2 regions of the Heyndrickxia faecalis genome follow, and region 2 is predicted to be linked to the other one. Evidence: a T-box and tRNA genes for the amino acid it is inferred to sense, from the RefSeq annotation. Region 2 holds a T-box; the other holds one or more tRNA genes.

Region 1 (7,397 bases), 1.4 Mb from region 2:
TAAAAAAAGGCAACATTTTTACTAAAATTTTTACTGGTAATATTCCATTTCTAAATAGTGCTTGCTGAACGAATCCGATTCTGAGTTTGTACCCAATTTGTCTGCAAGCTCAGTCGCAAAATATATGTGAGAATGCGTGATTTTGTCTTCTCAGTACGTTGAATCGGCTTTCGAGTGCAAGCTTTTCCCTGGATTTGTTGTAAAACCCTTGCATTTAAATTGTTGCCAATGCTGTCAGCACTCTTGCCAAATCTAGGAATTTTACTTATTCAGCAAGCCTTAAATAATACAGCCTCAGTACAATCATTTACCATTCCAATGCGATCCACTGCTGTAATAATTGATTTAAGATTTTTTCTCTTCTTTTTTTAAATCATCTTTTAAGCACTCCATATCTTTTATGTACCTTTGGATTGTTTCTTCTATTGCGTCTTTTATTACTCGGGGATATCCCTTTTCATCTTCTAGTTTTTGTTCCTTCTTTAGCTCATCTATATCTTTAGTAAGCAAAGATATAGCCTTCTTCTTCTCATCTCTACTCATGAATTCATAGATTTTTCTCATAAAAAATACCTCCCCAATAAATTATTTCCAAATTTTTATTATAATACGTTTTGATAAGGAGGAGGCTTTTGTTATACGCAGCTTGCAGATGTCGAGCAGGAAACAAACGGCCTGCTGTCTTACACCCGCAAGCCGAAAACCACCCCGGAAACTATCAGGAAAATCCTTGAAAAATGGCTGGATGAAAACGTACGGGCTTACCCGTACATCATAGAACGTAAGCGAGCCATGGAGCGGCAACAGTGCAATATCAGCAGTTGCCGCTTTTTAGCGACAGCGACAAAGCGGGACGAAAAAAAGCGGCGGCGCTTTGCTGCTTTGCGCCCCCCCTTTTTTCCCGGCTGCTTAGACCATCGGGTGCTTTTTGATTTTACACGCGCGCGCCGAGCTGCATAAGGACGGCATCATCCATCGGTGGGTTGTGGAGCCCGGCGCGGACATCACGGTAATAGCGCTGCAGCGGGCTTTTTTCGGACAGGCTTCTGGCACCTACGATTCGCATCGCTAAATCAACTGCTTCTATCGCATGATTCGTAACCGCCATTTTCGCCGCCCCAAGTTCCGGACCCATCTCTTTTCTTTGTTCTGCTCCGGCTTCATCCCACATTTTCGCAACTGAATACAGAAAATGCCGCGCCTGCATCAATTTCAGCTCGATTTCACCGAATTTCTGGCGGATAGCCGGCAGTTCCGCAAGCGGATGGTTCAGGCTGTTCGGCGTATACGATTTAGCAAAGCGGGCCGCTTCCCGTTTCGCTGCCTCGGCAATGCCTAAATAACAGGCAGGGATATGGAGCAGATAACCGGCCGGCTCTTTCTTTTTCGTCTGGATCTCCGCCAGGTTCGCAAGCGGGACTTTGACGTTTTCCAGCACAACATCATGGCTGCCGGTTGCCCTTAAAGCAATGCTGTCCCATGTTTCGACGACGGAAAGGCCAGCCGTCTCCCGCGGAACGACAAAACTGCCAACCGCTTCTTTTTTCGGAATCGTTGCGGTAATGATAAAAAAGTCGAGCACCGGAGACATGGTGGCAAATGTTTTTCTCCCGTTTAACACCCATTCGCCGTTCTTTTCCGTTGCCGTTGTTTCCGGCATGCCACCGCGCGTCGGGCTGCCCGTTTGCGCTTCGGTTGCGCAAGTGTTGATGAGGGCGGCCTTCCCTGCTGCCGCACGGCAAATGCGTTCAAACAATTGCCCGTTCCATGTTCTTGTTTCGGACAAATGCATTAAAATCCCCATATGCCACCCGATGGAAAGGGCAGTCGACCCGTCCGCAACCGCGATGGCCTCTTGCAGGCGGACAAGCTCATACAGCGAAATGCCGCCCCCACCGTAGTTTTGCGGCACAGTCAGCTTTGTATAGCCTGTTTCTTTTAAATCTTGAATATTTTCAAAAGCAAACCGTCCTTCCAAGTCATTGGCAGCCGCCCTTTCGGAAAACGGGCCGGCAAGCGTTTGAATTAGGTCCAGTTTTTCCTCCAGCGTTGAGGCTTTTAAAAAATCCATATCCTTTCCTCCCCCGGAAACATCTTTTCTCTTATTTTACCGGAAACATGCCGGAAAAACATTACAACACTTTTTTTAAATTTCCTCTTGCAATCCGGATTTTATTATAATATAATTTACATTGTCCTGATTGATTCCATGCTGGTGTAGCACAGTTGGTAGTGCACTTCACTCGTAATGAAGGGGTCGGAGGTTCGAGTCCTCTCACCAGCATCTTTCTTTTTTCCATATGGAGAAGTACCCAAGCGGCTGAAGGGGACGCACTCGAAATGCGTTAGGGCGGGTGACCGTCGCGTGGGTTCAAATCCCACCTTCTCCGCCATACATAGTGCATATAAAAATTCCGGAGAACTCCGGAATTTTTTTGCGTTTATGAACCACATGGCAATTCATGCTCCCAATCCCCGTAAACCGGATTCGGGAATACGATAAATTTGCGGCCAAATGCATGGCGGAAACGGTCTGCTTCCAGGCTGCGCGCCTTGTTTCCTTTTCCGTCAAATGTCTTAAAAAAGTCACCCAGATTATCACCGAACAAGGCAATGATTTCATAATTCTTTTCAACGGTTTGTCGGCGTGCTTCTTTGCTGCTTGTTCCTATTTGCAACAGCACATGGGAACGGACGGCCTGCGGGATCCCTTCTTTTTTCAAGTTGCGAAGGGTGGCATCCATATATTTTTCGTCCCGGTTTGAAATGTAATAAATATCGATTCCTTTTTTGTCGGCATATTTTAAAAAGGAAAGCGCCCCCGGGAGCGGTTTTGCTTTTGCTTTTTTCACCCATGCTCCCCAGCCGCTGCCAAACGAAATGCCTTTTTCTACCATATAAGATAAGTACGGCCCGTTATCCAGCACCGTTTCATCGAGATCCAGCACGATGGCCCGCTTCTTTTTTACCTTGGTTTTCAGGCTCTCCTCAATACGCTGTTTTCCGATATTGTATCCTTGATAATAGAGCGCTTTTGCTTCCCCGGATGTCCGGTACCAGGCAACCCCCATTTTGGTCTGTTCCGCTTTTTGCTTTGCCGTGCAGCCAGAATGCGCAACCGTATTGATTGCTGCAGCTTCCCGGCTTTGTTTGCCATCTTTTGCGGAGCACCCCGCATTGCCGAGCACGAGCGCACAGACAATCAGCAAACCCGCAAAATAGTTCATGCTTGCCCCTTCTTTCTAAAATGCTTTTACGTTTAGTATAGAGGAACCCCGGAAATTGATACATGCTAAAATGGCATCTTTCACGGGGTTAGGCACTTCGAAGCGGTCTATCCTGATTTACGACGGGATTTTTATTCTTCCGCTGGCATGTATTTTTTGTGATATGGGCGTTTACGTACATTGTTTGTCGGAATTTCGCCCGCTTCCTTAACGTAGACCCCTTCTACGTTAAGGTACACCAGATTTTTCGCTCGCTTCCTTCACTTAGACGCATCCTACGTTAAGAAACAACGCGTTTTTTCCGCGCTTCCTTCACTTAGACCCGTTCTACGTTAAGAAACACCAGTTTTTGCGCCCGCTCCTTCACCTATACTCGTTTTATGCTCACTTTTCAAAAAAATAGTTGGCCTGTTTGCTCACTTACCATCTCTTTACCGTACTTTAGCTAAAAGGTTACCTGCTTCCTCCGCCTCGATCTAAAACCGTGCCAGCAAAAAAAGCAGCCCTTTCCCAATTTGGATAAGCGGCTGCTTTTTTCATTATCGCTTGGATGATTCTTTCTCCAGCTCCAAGTTTTCTTTCTTTTTGTCCGAAAATATTTTTTCCAAGGCTTCCGGCAAGGCGATCATGCCTGGCAGAAAGAATGGCAATAGGATAAAGCAAAGCACGACAAGGCCGGTAATGACGGCGATTGCCAATTCAGCCAGCAGCAGCATTCCTGAAGGCATCAGCGTGGCAAATGTGCCGCCTAAAATAACGACCGCGGAAATAATGACACCGCCTGTATGTCTCGAAGCGAGTATAATCGCTTCCCTCGGGTCAAGCTGCGGGTATTCCTTATAGCGCATCATCAGGAAAATGCTGTAATCTACACCAAGCGAGACGATGATGATAAAGGAAAAGAACGGCACAAACGAAGAAATGCCTTCATAGCCCAGCATGCCAAGAAAAATAGAGTTGATGACAAACATGGCTGTATAATAGGCACCGACAAGGGATGCCGTAATGAAAACCGGCGGCCAGAAAGACCGTATAACCAACAGAAGCACAAGCAGCACGCTGATGGTCACGATCACGGTTGATTTGGCAAGGTCCCTTGACAGAATATGGTTCATGTCGTTGGTCGTTGCACTCGTTCCGGCTGTCCCGCTGTCGGCTTTTGAAAGCACAGTTCCTTTCAGCCCGGTGACAACCGTTTTATTGATCTTATCAATGGTATCCAATGATTGATTTGAATAAGGATCGTTGCTCAACACGACAGTCAGTTTCGTCACTTTTCTGTCATCCGACATATACGTGTCCATTGCTTTTTTAAAATCTTTGTCGGCGAGCGCTTCTTTCGGAATATGGAATGTTTTTTCCGTTTTCAGCTGTGCCAGATAGTCATTTGTTTTGCCAAGGCCGTCTAAAATTTGCTTTAATCCGCGGTTAACATCCGACAACTTATCGCCGAACTGTTTAAAACCGCTAAGGCCGGAAGCGAGTTGCTGCTGGCCCGATTTCATCTGGCCCAGCCCCTTTGTCACATCGTTCATATTGGTTACTATTTTGCCGATGCCATCAGACGCCTGGCCAATCCCGCTTTCGGTTTTCTTGAGCCCGTCTGCCATTTGCGAAAGCCCGCCAGCCATCTTGGATAGATTGTCGTTCGCTGTCTTGAACCCGGCTGTCGTCTTGTCGTAATTGCTGTTCAGCGTGTTGATCCCTTCCGGCGTGATTTGCTTGAGGGATGATGAGAGCTGGTTTGTCATTTGCTTCAGCGCCAAATAGTTCCGGTCGCTCTGCACACTTGGCGTACTTTGCCCGAGCGCCGTCACGAGCGTCTGCATTTGCGCAATCGCACTTTTTACACCGAGCAGTGCTTGTGCAGCCTGCTGATAATTTTTGCCCATTTCAGCATAGCCGGCCTGCATTTTCCCGTAATTTGCTGACAATGTGCTGACCCCGCTGCTCATTTGGGAAAGATTTTTTTCAATGGTAGCGATGCCGTTTGCCAGTGTTTCCGGCTGGCCGGACCCATTGCCAATGCCGTTTTGAATTTTTTCGAGCCCGGTGGTGAGAGCGGCCATTCCATTTTCAAGTTTGGCGGTTCCATCTACCATGTCGTTCACTTTCGAAAAATCGGCGGATCCGAGTTTCTCCTGGGCTGTCTTTAATCCAGCATTGATTTGGTCAACCCCGTCCTGCGTTTGCGACAAGCCGTCCGTTACCGTAATCATCTGCTTGTCGATGTAAAAGTCCTCCATTTTCTTTCCTTCAGGCCGCGTAACCGAAGAAACTTTCCCGACACCGTCTATTTTTTTCAGCCTTTGTGTAATATTGTCAATGACAGCCATGGATGCGTTGTTATCCATTGCTTTTCCGTTCTCAATCACAACCTCCGCAGGCATGGACTGCCCTTTCCCGAAATGTTCAGCAACAAGGTTGATCGCTTTGGAAGAAGGATATTTATTGCCAAGTTCTCCAACCGTATCAAAATTCAGCTTCTCCTGGTGAAAGATCAATGCTGGGGCAATGATCAAAAGAATGAGTGTGACTGTAATAATCGGATGTTTTACGGCGATGAAAGAAGCTTTTCCCCAGTACCGGTTCGGCTTATGCCCGCTTGCATTTTTCGACGGCCAGAACAGCTTTGTACCAAGGACTTTCATGATGAAAGGAGTTAGGGTTAAAATTTCAAGCAAAAGGATCGTTACCCCGATCACCACAACGACACCTGACCGATATATCGGCGATTCGGAAAATATAAGCGCCAGAAATGCGATAAAAACGGTCACAATACTATAGGCGATCGTTTTTCCCGCCGTCCGGTATGTGCGGACAATCGCTTCATCAATCGGGTTCCCGTGGGACAACTCTTCCCTGAACCGGTTAAAAAGCAGGATATTATAATCGGTTCCAATTCCAAATAAAATCAGCACAAGCAGCATCTGCGTCAAGCTTGTCACCGGAAATCCGGCTTTGTCGATAAGCTGGGCGGCAATCCCCATTGAACACAAATAGGAAAAAGCGACAGCCGCCAACGAGACGAGCGGGGTCACAACGGAGCGGAACACAATCACCAGCACAACGAGAATAAAAATGACCGTTAATGCTGCGCTCCGCTCCACACCGGCTTGGGAGGCCTTCAAATAGTCATTGTTAATAAAATCTTCCCCGCTCAAATAATAATCGACAGGCGAATGTTTCAGCCTGGCATCAAACTGTTTTTGGATGTCATCGATTTCTTTCCCTTTTTTATCCAGCTTGAAGCTGACCATAAGCGTGGTGCCGTCTTTTGATAAAAGGGAACTTTTGGCTTCCGGCGTATGGATCGGGTCAATCACATTGGAAATGCCGAGTTCGGATTTGCTTTCTCTAATTTTGTCTAAACAATCACCGATTTTTTCCATTTCGGCCTTTGAAATTTTATTTTTAATGAAGGAAAAATTCTGATGAGCGCCAAACCATTCATTGTATGATAGCTTACAGCAGGCAATATTTCGTTATACTTCAGGACGATTATTTTTGCAGGCAACAGAATAGCCTTTTTCCGTTCACTTTATATAGTAAAAACTGGGACGGGCACCAGCCTGTGTTTCCATAATTGGACCTGCGACGATTTCCCCGCAGATTCGCGACCGGTAAGACCGGATTTAAAACTTCCCCAGCCTGTTTTGTGTTTTCAGATACGGTTGTCCTTATTTTGTCCCGGCAAGCTGCGGCGAAGAGACCGGTGCACTTTATTAAGAAATGTTTCCAGTGACACGGTGTCATTTTTTCATTGACATCTTAACACGGTGTCATATATAATCTTCTTATTGTTTCTTTTATGACACGGTGTCATTTTCAGGATAGTTGCCCGTGCCGTAATTTTTCAAGATAGGAGAATATGCTGCCATGCCGAAGCCAACTTTTTTCCGATTGCCGAAAGAAAAACAGGATACTTTGATTCAAGCTGCAAAAAAGGAATTTTCAAGAGCGCCGCTGCACGAATCCTCTGTCGCAAACATTGTAAAGGAGGCTTGCATTCCAAGAGGCAGCTTTTACCAATACTTTGAAGATAAGGAAGATTTGTTTTACTATTTGCTGCGTTTGCTCTCACGAAAAAGCAAAGAACAGTTTATTTCCACTCTCCAAAAAAAGGGCGGGGATTTATTTGCGGCTTTTACCGAGGTCTTTCAATTTGCC
Region 2 (7,397 bases):
TTTTCCGGGGAATCCGGAAATTTTTTACCAGAAGGGGGACTATTCTTGGTTAAAATGACGAAAAAGATGCCAAAAATTCCGGCAGAGCCTGAAATGACAATCGCATCCGACCAAAAAGAATTTCAGCCGGGCGAGTCAGTGGACGAACATGCCAATTTGGAAGCTACAAACGAAACTTTGAACCAGGAAGAAATCAGACAGCAGACGGAAAATTTATAATGCTTTTTTTAAAAAACAGAGCCCCCGGCATGCCGGAAGCTCTGTTTTTTGATTATAATGCTGCTTTTGCTTTGTTTGCCAGTTCGGCAAATGCTTGTGCATCGTTCACAGCGAGGTCGGCAAGCATTTTGCGGTTCACTTCAATGCCTGCCTGTTTCAAACCGTGCATCAAACGGCTGTAGGAAAGGCCATTGATTCTTGCCGCAGCGTTAATACGGGTAATCCACAGTTTGCGGAAATCGCGTTTTTTCTGGCGACGGTCGCGATACGCATACATGTAGGATTTCATCACTTGCTGATTGGCAACTTTAAATAATGTATGTTTTGAACCATAATAACCTTTGGCTAATTTCAGAACTTTTTTGCGTCGTCTGCGGGTAACTGTACCGCCTTTTACACGTGGCATAATCTTTTCCTCCTAATTGAAAGCTTTGTTTTCTTACAGATTGTCGAGCATTTGGCGGATGCGTTTCATGTCGCTTTCGGATACAAGCGTTGATTTACGCAGCTGGCGTTTTTGTTTTGTCACTTTATTTGCGAACAAATGGCTTCTGTAAGCGTGGGAACGTTTCAGGCTGCCGGAGCCGGTTTTCTTAAAACGCTTGGCAGAGCCGCGGTGTGTTTTCATTTTTGGCATGATTAGTCCTCCTTAAGTTGACGTTACTTCTTCTCTGTTTTTGGTGCGAGCACTAAGAACATGCTCCGTCCGTCCATTTTCGGTTTGGATTCGACCGTGGCGACTTCGGCACATGCTTCTGCAAACCGGTCGAGGACGCGCTGCCCGATATCTTTATGGGTAATGGCGCGGCCTTTAAAACGGATCGAGGCTTTTACCTTATCGCCTTTTTCCAAAAACTTAATGGCATTGCGGAGTTTTGTATTAAAGTCATGTTCTTCGATGGTCGGGCTCAAACGAACCTCTTTTACGTTAATGATTTTTTGCTTTTTCCGTGCTTCCCTGTCTTTTTTCTGCATCTCGAAACGGTATTTTCCGTAGTCCATGATGCGGGCAACAGGCGGTTTTGCGTTTGGCGCAACAAGTACAAGGTCAAGGTTGGCACGTGCCGCAATCTCCAATGCTTCGTTCCGGGATTTAACTCCCATCTGTTCGCCGTTTTGGCCGATTAAACGGACTTCGCGGGCACGAATGCCTTCGTTCACCATCATGTCTTTGCTAATAATGAGCCACCTCCAAGATAATTTCAAACAAACGTGTGAATATTTCGCTTGCGAAAAAGCCCTGAACGTACTGCACACGAAAAAAAGCGCAGGGAACACACCCGCGCTTATGATCACGATCATTGATAGATACCTGACAACTGCACCATTGCGTCAACAGGTGAGAAGCGGGCTGCTCCTTCTTTTCACAAACTTATATTCAATTTCACTCAATTATTGTATCACTTTACCGTATCCATGTCAATTTGCAAGAATCCCGGAAAATCTGTTTAACTTTTTTTGGCTCAACATGCGTTATTTTATCAAAACGGCAGAGAAATCGCAAGTGTTTTTTTGGTCTCCTCTCTGAAGTGCTTAATGAAAATGCTTGTCTTTGTTGAAACAAAAGCTTCTAAAAATAAAGCTTTTACATCAAGCCTGAGCATCTATTTACATGCTTTTTTCGGTAGGCAAGAGAGCGGCATTTTATATAAAATGAACGGAAATTGGATCAAATGTAAATCAATTTTTCATTTTCCCCTCCTAACCATGCCACCGGTTTCAATCCATTTTTCTGAATGATGGTTGTACCTTCCATTTATCTCCTTTTTTATCTACTTAATTTCACATACGTATGGTCAATCTCCACAACTTTTGGCAGTTTTCTCATTCTTCCGCTTCCCATATAAAACAGTGCCAGGACAAACAACCCTATTCCAAAAAAGCTCATGGTAAGCTGGACAGAAGTGATCTTGGCCATCACGCCGCCGATCAATGATCCTGCCGGCATCGCAAGCGATAGCAAACTCACGTTGATGGTATTGACCCGCCCTAACATTTGTTCATCAGGCAATTGCTGAAATATGGCAGAAAACAAAACATTGATGGCACCAATAGATAACTCGGAAATAAACATAAGCGTATAAACATACCATATCGAAACATTGCTCAATAAAATCATGAAAAGCCAGGACAACCCGGAGAGCAAAAAGCCTGCAGCCAATATTTTGCCAAACGGAAATATCCGGCTGATTTTATCCGCGCCTGCCGCTCCCGCCAAAGCCCCTAAACCCAAAGCCGCTGTCATGATGCCGTAGGATGAAGCGCCTTCGCCCGCAGTATTGGCGAAAGAAGGCAATACGACCATTACAATTGCGAAAAAAAAGTTTAAAAACAGCAAGGGGATTAATAATTGCAAGATGAAAGGCTGTTTGACAAACGATAGGCCTTCTTTAAAATCCCGTTTGTACGCCTGCCATTCTTCCCGTACGCTCCCGGTTTGCTTGCTTCTTTTTACCTGTACTTTTAAAAACAAAAACAGAATGGATGAGAGTATAAAAAGAAGCGAATTCATCCCGAGCACCATCGACATCGAGAAAGCGGCGAGGATAAACCCGGCAATCCCATTAAAGAAAAAATCCGAACCCTTATATGCAATGGACATGAGTGAATTGGCCTTGACGAGATCTTTCTTTTCCACGGCTTTCGGCAATAATACGCTTTCTAACGGGTAAGTCAGTTCCGATAAAAACGAAAGAACCGGGATGGAAAGCAACAGCAGCCAGACATTCATGATTCCATACTTGCTTAAAACAACAAGAAGAAGCAGTAAGCCGGCTTGTAAAACGCTTGCTGTAACCAGCAATTTTTTTGCATTTATTTTGTCAAGAACCGGGCCGTAAAATAAGCTCAGCACCTCTGTCAGCGAAAATAAGAATCCGGCAAATCCGGTATAGACCGTCGAGTTCCCCCCTAATTTTAAAACCATCCACATCATGGCAATATAATAAACACTATCCCCAATATTGGTGAACAGCCTGCCAAAAAACAACGCATTAAAATGACGATTCCGAAATAAGTGCATTGGGCTCCGTCCCCTTCCCCTGTGCCAACCCATTTTTTCCTCTATTATATAATAAAAAGCACCCTGCAAACCTTTTTGTGGTCCTTTAGGGTGCGTGATTTCTTGTCTGTTTTACCGTTTTATTTCTTCTTTTATCTTGCTGAGGAATGTGTCCACCGGCACCGTTTCCGTTTGTTTCTCGCCGTATTTGCGAACATTGACCGCATTGTCTGTGGCTTCCTGGTCGCCGACAACGAGCGCGTACGGGATTTTTTGCACTTGGGCTTCACGGATCCGGTAGCCCAATTTTTCATCGCGGGCATCAAGTTCAGCGCGGACCCCTTCCGCCTTGAGCGCTTCTTGGACTTTCCGCGCATAGTCATAATGGGCATCCGGTGATACCGGGATCACTTGTACTTGAATCGGCGCAAGCCATGTCGGAAACGCCCCTTTGTATTCCTCGATTAAATAAGCGACAAACCGTTCCATTGTCGAGACAACGCCGCGATGGATGACAACCGGGCGGTGCGGCTTACCGTCTTCCCCGACATACGTCAGGTCAAACCGTTCCGGGAGCAGGAAGTCAAGCTGCACGGTTGACAATGTTTCGTCTTTGCCAAGCGCCGTGCGGACCTGGACGTCGAGCTTCGGGCCGTAAAATGCGGCTTCGCCTTCCGCTTCGTAATAGTCAAAACCAAAATCATCCATCGTTTCTTTCAGCATCGCCTGTGCCTTGTTCCACATTTCATCATCATCATAATACTTGTCCGTATTTTCCGGGTCACGGTACGACAGGCGGAACGAGTAGTCGGTAATGTTGAAATCTTTATATACCTCAAGAATCAGTTCGACCACGCGCTTGAATTCTTCTTTAATCTGGTCCGGACGCACGAAAATATGGGCATCATTCAATGTCATGCCGCGCACCCGTTGCAGGCCGGAGAGCGCACCTGACATTTCATAACGGTGCATGAGCCCGAGTTCGGCAATCCGGATCGGCAATTCGCGGTAGCTGTGGATCGTATTTTTATACACCATCATATGGTGCGGGCAGTTCATCGGACGCAACACGAGTTCTTCATTGTCCATTTTCATGACCGGGAACATATCTTCCTGGTAATGGTCCCAGTGGCCGCTCGTTTTATACAGGTCCACGCTGCCAAGCACCGGCGTATAGACGTGGTCATAGCCGAGTTTGACTTCCTTGTCGACAATATACCGTTCAATGGTGCGGCGGATCGTTGCGCCTTTTGGCAGCCAGAGCGGCAGGCCTTGTCCGACTTTTTGCGAGTTCGTGAAAAGTTCAAGTTCTTTCCCGATTTTCCTGTGGTCGCGTTCTTTTGCTTCTTCCAGGAATTTCAAATGGGCTTCGAGATCTTCTTTCTTGAAGAAGGCCGTCCCGTATATGCGCTGCATCATTTTGTTGTTGCTGTCGCCGCGCCAGTATGCACCGGCAATGTTTAATAACTTGAATTCCTTAATTTTTCCGGTTGATGGCACATGGACGCCGCGGCACAGGTCAACAAATTCGCCCTGTTCATAAACCGTGACCGTTTCGTCCGGAATCGCATCAATCAGTTCAAGCTTGTATTCATCATGTGCAAATATTTTTCTGGCTTCGTCACGGGATACGACTTTGCGGACAATTTCAAGATTTTCCGCAACAATTTTTTTCATTTCCTTTTCAATTTTCGGCAAGTCTTCCGGCGTGAGTGACACTTCAAGATCCATGTCGTAGTAAAATCCGTTTTCAATTGCAGGGCCGACACCAAACTTGACATTGCCGTACAGGCGGCGGACAGCCTGTGCCATCAAATGTGCCGTGCTGTGGCGCAAGATTCCGAGCGCATCTTCATGCTCAGGGGTGACGATTTCAATTGCGCCGTCTTCTTCAATCGGTGTGCGCAAATCGAGCAGTTTGCCGTTCAGTTTGCCGGCGAGCGCCTTTTTCCTGAGGCCCGGGCTGATCGATTGGGCAATCTCTTCCGTTGTTGTTCCAAATGGAAATTCCTTTAAAGCACCATCTGGAAAAGTGATTTTTACGATCTCTGCCATATGTCCCACTCCTTTAAAAATTAAGCTGTCACGCGGGCGGCCTGCACGAGGCTGCTTTTTGCAGGCATCCGTACGAGCACGTCCGCACGAAAACACAGCCAAAAAATAAAAAACCCGCCCCCGGCAAGGGACGAGTTTTGTACACGCGGTTCCACCCTCATTTCCGCACGTCTTTACGCGCGGCTTGAGTATGATAACGGAAATATCCGTCAGCCGCTACTGATTTTGTTCACGACTGAAGTTCGGAGGCGGTAAGCATCCTGTCCGTGCCGGAAAGCTTGCAGCCTGAGGCTTTCCTCTCTGAAAGGCGGTAACAGAATCCTGTTGTCCTCGTCATCACATTGACTTTTTCATTTCCAATTGATTATGTAAGTAATTATAGAAGTTTGCAATGAAAAAATCAAGGGATGGCGATTGATTTTGTTGCCGTGCTGCATTTGCCCCCGGTTCAAGCCCCCTTTTTATTCACTGGCGGCGAATTGATCGTGCATAAAATGCATCCGGCTTTTCACGGCCACCCGTTCTTCAAAAATATTGCATATCGTACGAATCAAAGCCTGGTCCGGCGTATCCGTATAAATTTCAATCCGGCTGGGCGCAATCGATAAAAGCGGTGCAATTGTGACTGAGTCAATATAGACAGGGTGGTTGGACAGAAGCCTGCGGTCAATCAATCCGTTCAGTTCTTCCCTCGTCATTTCCCGGAATTGGCCGTTGTAAAATTTCACCTGTTCCCCGAGGCAAAGCTTTATTTTTTCCCTTTTTGGTTCTTTTTGCTTTAAGTAATCCCTAAGGCTTTGCACAAAAATCTGGTATTCCTGTTCCATTTTGTATTCGTCAATCGCAATGCCGATGTATCGGTCAAGACAGTCAAAATAGCCTTTTAAGCGGAACGTCAGCACGGAAGCGAGCGGCAATGTGCACGATTCGCCAACCAGCGGTGCGACCGCTCCTTCAATAGCGGCGCGTTCGTCGATCTCACCCGCCAGATCCGTCAGCTCCGGCCGCTCTCCTTTCAGCATGCCGTCTACGATTTCGAGTATCCGGTTTTGCTCTTCTTCCGCCTGAAAAAAATAGGCTTGTTTCAGTTGGTTACAAATCCACTCGTTTCTTTTTTTCTTCATGATGAAATTTGCAACGGCTGCCTGCAGTTCCTGTTTATTGCCGGCCGCTTCCACAACATAATGTATTTTCCCATGCAGCACTGCTTCCCGGATTTTCACAGTGCGCCGTTTTTCCTTTGCAAAATATGCTTTTATCCATAATGCATCATCCTTGTCCCTGATCAGGAATTCCAATCCAAGCCCCCCCTGTACGGTAAAACATTCTCGTTTGCTTTACCTTATGTATATGAAGCGGCATCAGCAAATAGAAGACGGGAAAGCGTTACGAAATGAAAAAGGCGGGCCCCCTCATGCAAGGGTCAGGCCCGCTGGTTCGGCCCCTCCATCCGGACAGGGGCGCTTAAATATTTGATGCGCTCGAGAATGCGCGCTGCTTTCAATTCTTCCTTTTCCCCGCGCTGGGTATAAGTGAAATGGTACTCTAAATCCTCATAGCTGAAATTGGATGTAAAAAAAGTGGGAAGGTCTTCCTGCATCCTGTATTGGAGAATCGGGCCGAGCACTTCATCCCGCGTCCAGCTCGAGTTCGTTTCCGCACCGATATCATCCAACATCAATACGGGCACTTGCTTCACCGTATCCAGCTTTTCCCCGGTGGAGTGGTCGCCGATCGAGTCCTTCATTTCGCGGAAAAACTCAGGCACATACACGATTAAAGAAGAGACCTGTTTCCGGTCCGCCAGCTCGTTCGCAATTGCACCAAGCAAATACGATTTGCCGACGCCGAAATTGCCGTATAAATATAGTCCCTTCATTTTTTTGCCCGGCTCGTATTCACGGACAAAGCGATGCGCAAAATCGTATGCATCAAGACGCCCCATTTGTTCAAGGAAAAAATCACCAAAGGACGCCTCCAATATTTTTTTCGGCATGTGCATGCTTTGGATCAGCCTGCGCGTTTTATTGCGCTCATCCTCCAATATTTTCTTCTGGCACCTTTTATAGTGGATCTCAATATTGCCATGTTCAATAACGAGTTCCGGCACATACCCTTTCAT

Evidence for each region. A T-box is a leader RNA that pairs with one kind of tRNA and senses whether it is charged. The one in region 2 lies ahead of thrS (threonine--tRNA ligase), so its partner is inferred to be a tRNA-Thr.
Region 1: it encodes a tRNA-Thr, which carries the amino acid that the T-box ahead of thrS (threonine--tRNA ligase) is inferred to sense. The anticodon was not compared.

The regions. Positions count from the first base shown of each region.
Region 1 covers NZ_CP158453.1:2,795,338-2,802,734, forward strand. The annotation lists gene ABR335_RS13600 (hypothetical protein) at 346-564, opposite strand; gene ABR335_RS13605 (acyl-CoA dehydrogenase family protein) at 935-2,071, opposite strand; tRNA gene ABR335_RS13610 (tRNA-Thr) at 2,212-2,284, shown strand; tRNA gene ABR335_RS13615 (tRNA-Ser) at 2,303-2,393, shown strand; gene ABR335_RS13620 (5'-nucleotidase, lipoprotein e(P4) family) at 2,442-3,227, opposite strand; gene ABR335_RS13625 (MMPL family transporter) at 3,767-6,619, opposite strand; gene ABR335_RS13630 (TetR/AcrR family transcriptional regulator) at 7,107-7,397, shown strand, end outside.
Region 2 covers NZ_CP158453.1:1,409,349-1,416,745, reverse strand. The annotation lists gene ABR335_RS06665 (hypothetical protein) at 46-219, shown strand; gene rplT (50S ribosomal protein L20) at 272-625, opposite strand; gene rpmI (50S ribosomal protein L35) at 659-856, opposite strand; gene infC (translation initiation factor IF-3) at 880-1,401, opposite strand; ribosomal protein L20 leader region at 1,473-1,588, opposite strand; gene ABR335_RS06645 (MFS transporter) at 1,988-3,241, opposite strand; gene thrS (threonine--tRNA ligase) at 3,353-5,275, opposite strand; T-box leader at 5,399-5,621, opposite strand; gene ABR335_RS06635 (putative sporulation protein YtxC) at 5,737-6,573, opposite strand; gene dnaI (primosomal protein DnaI) at 6,699-7,397, opposite strand, start outside.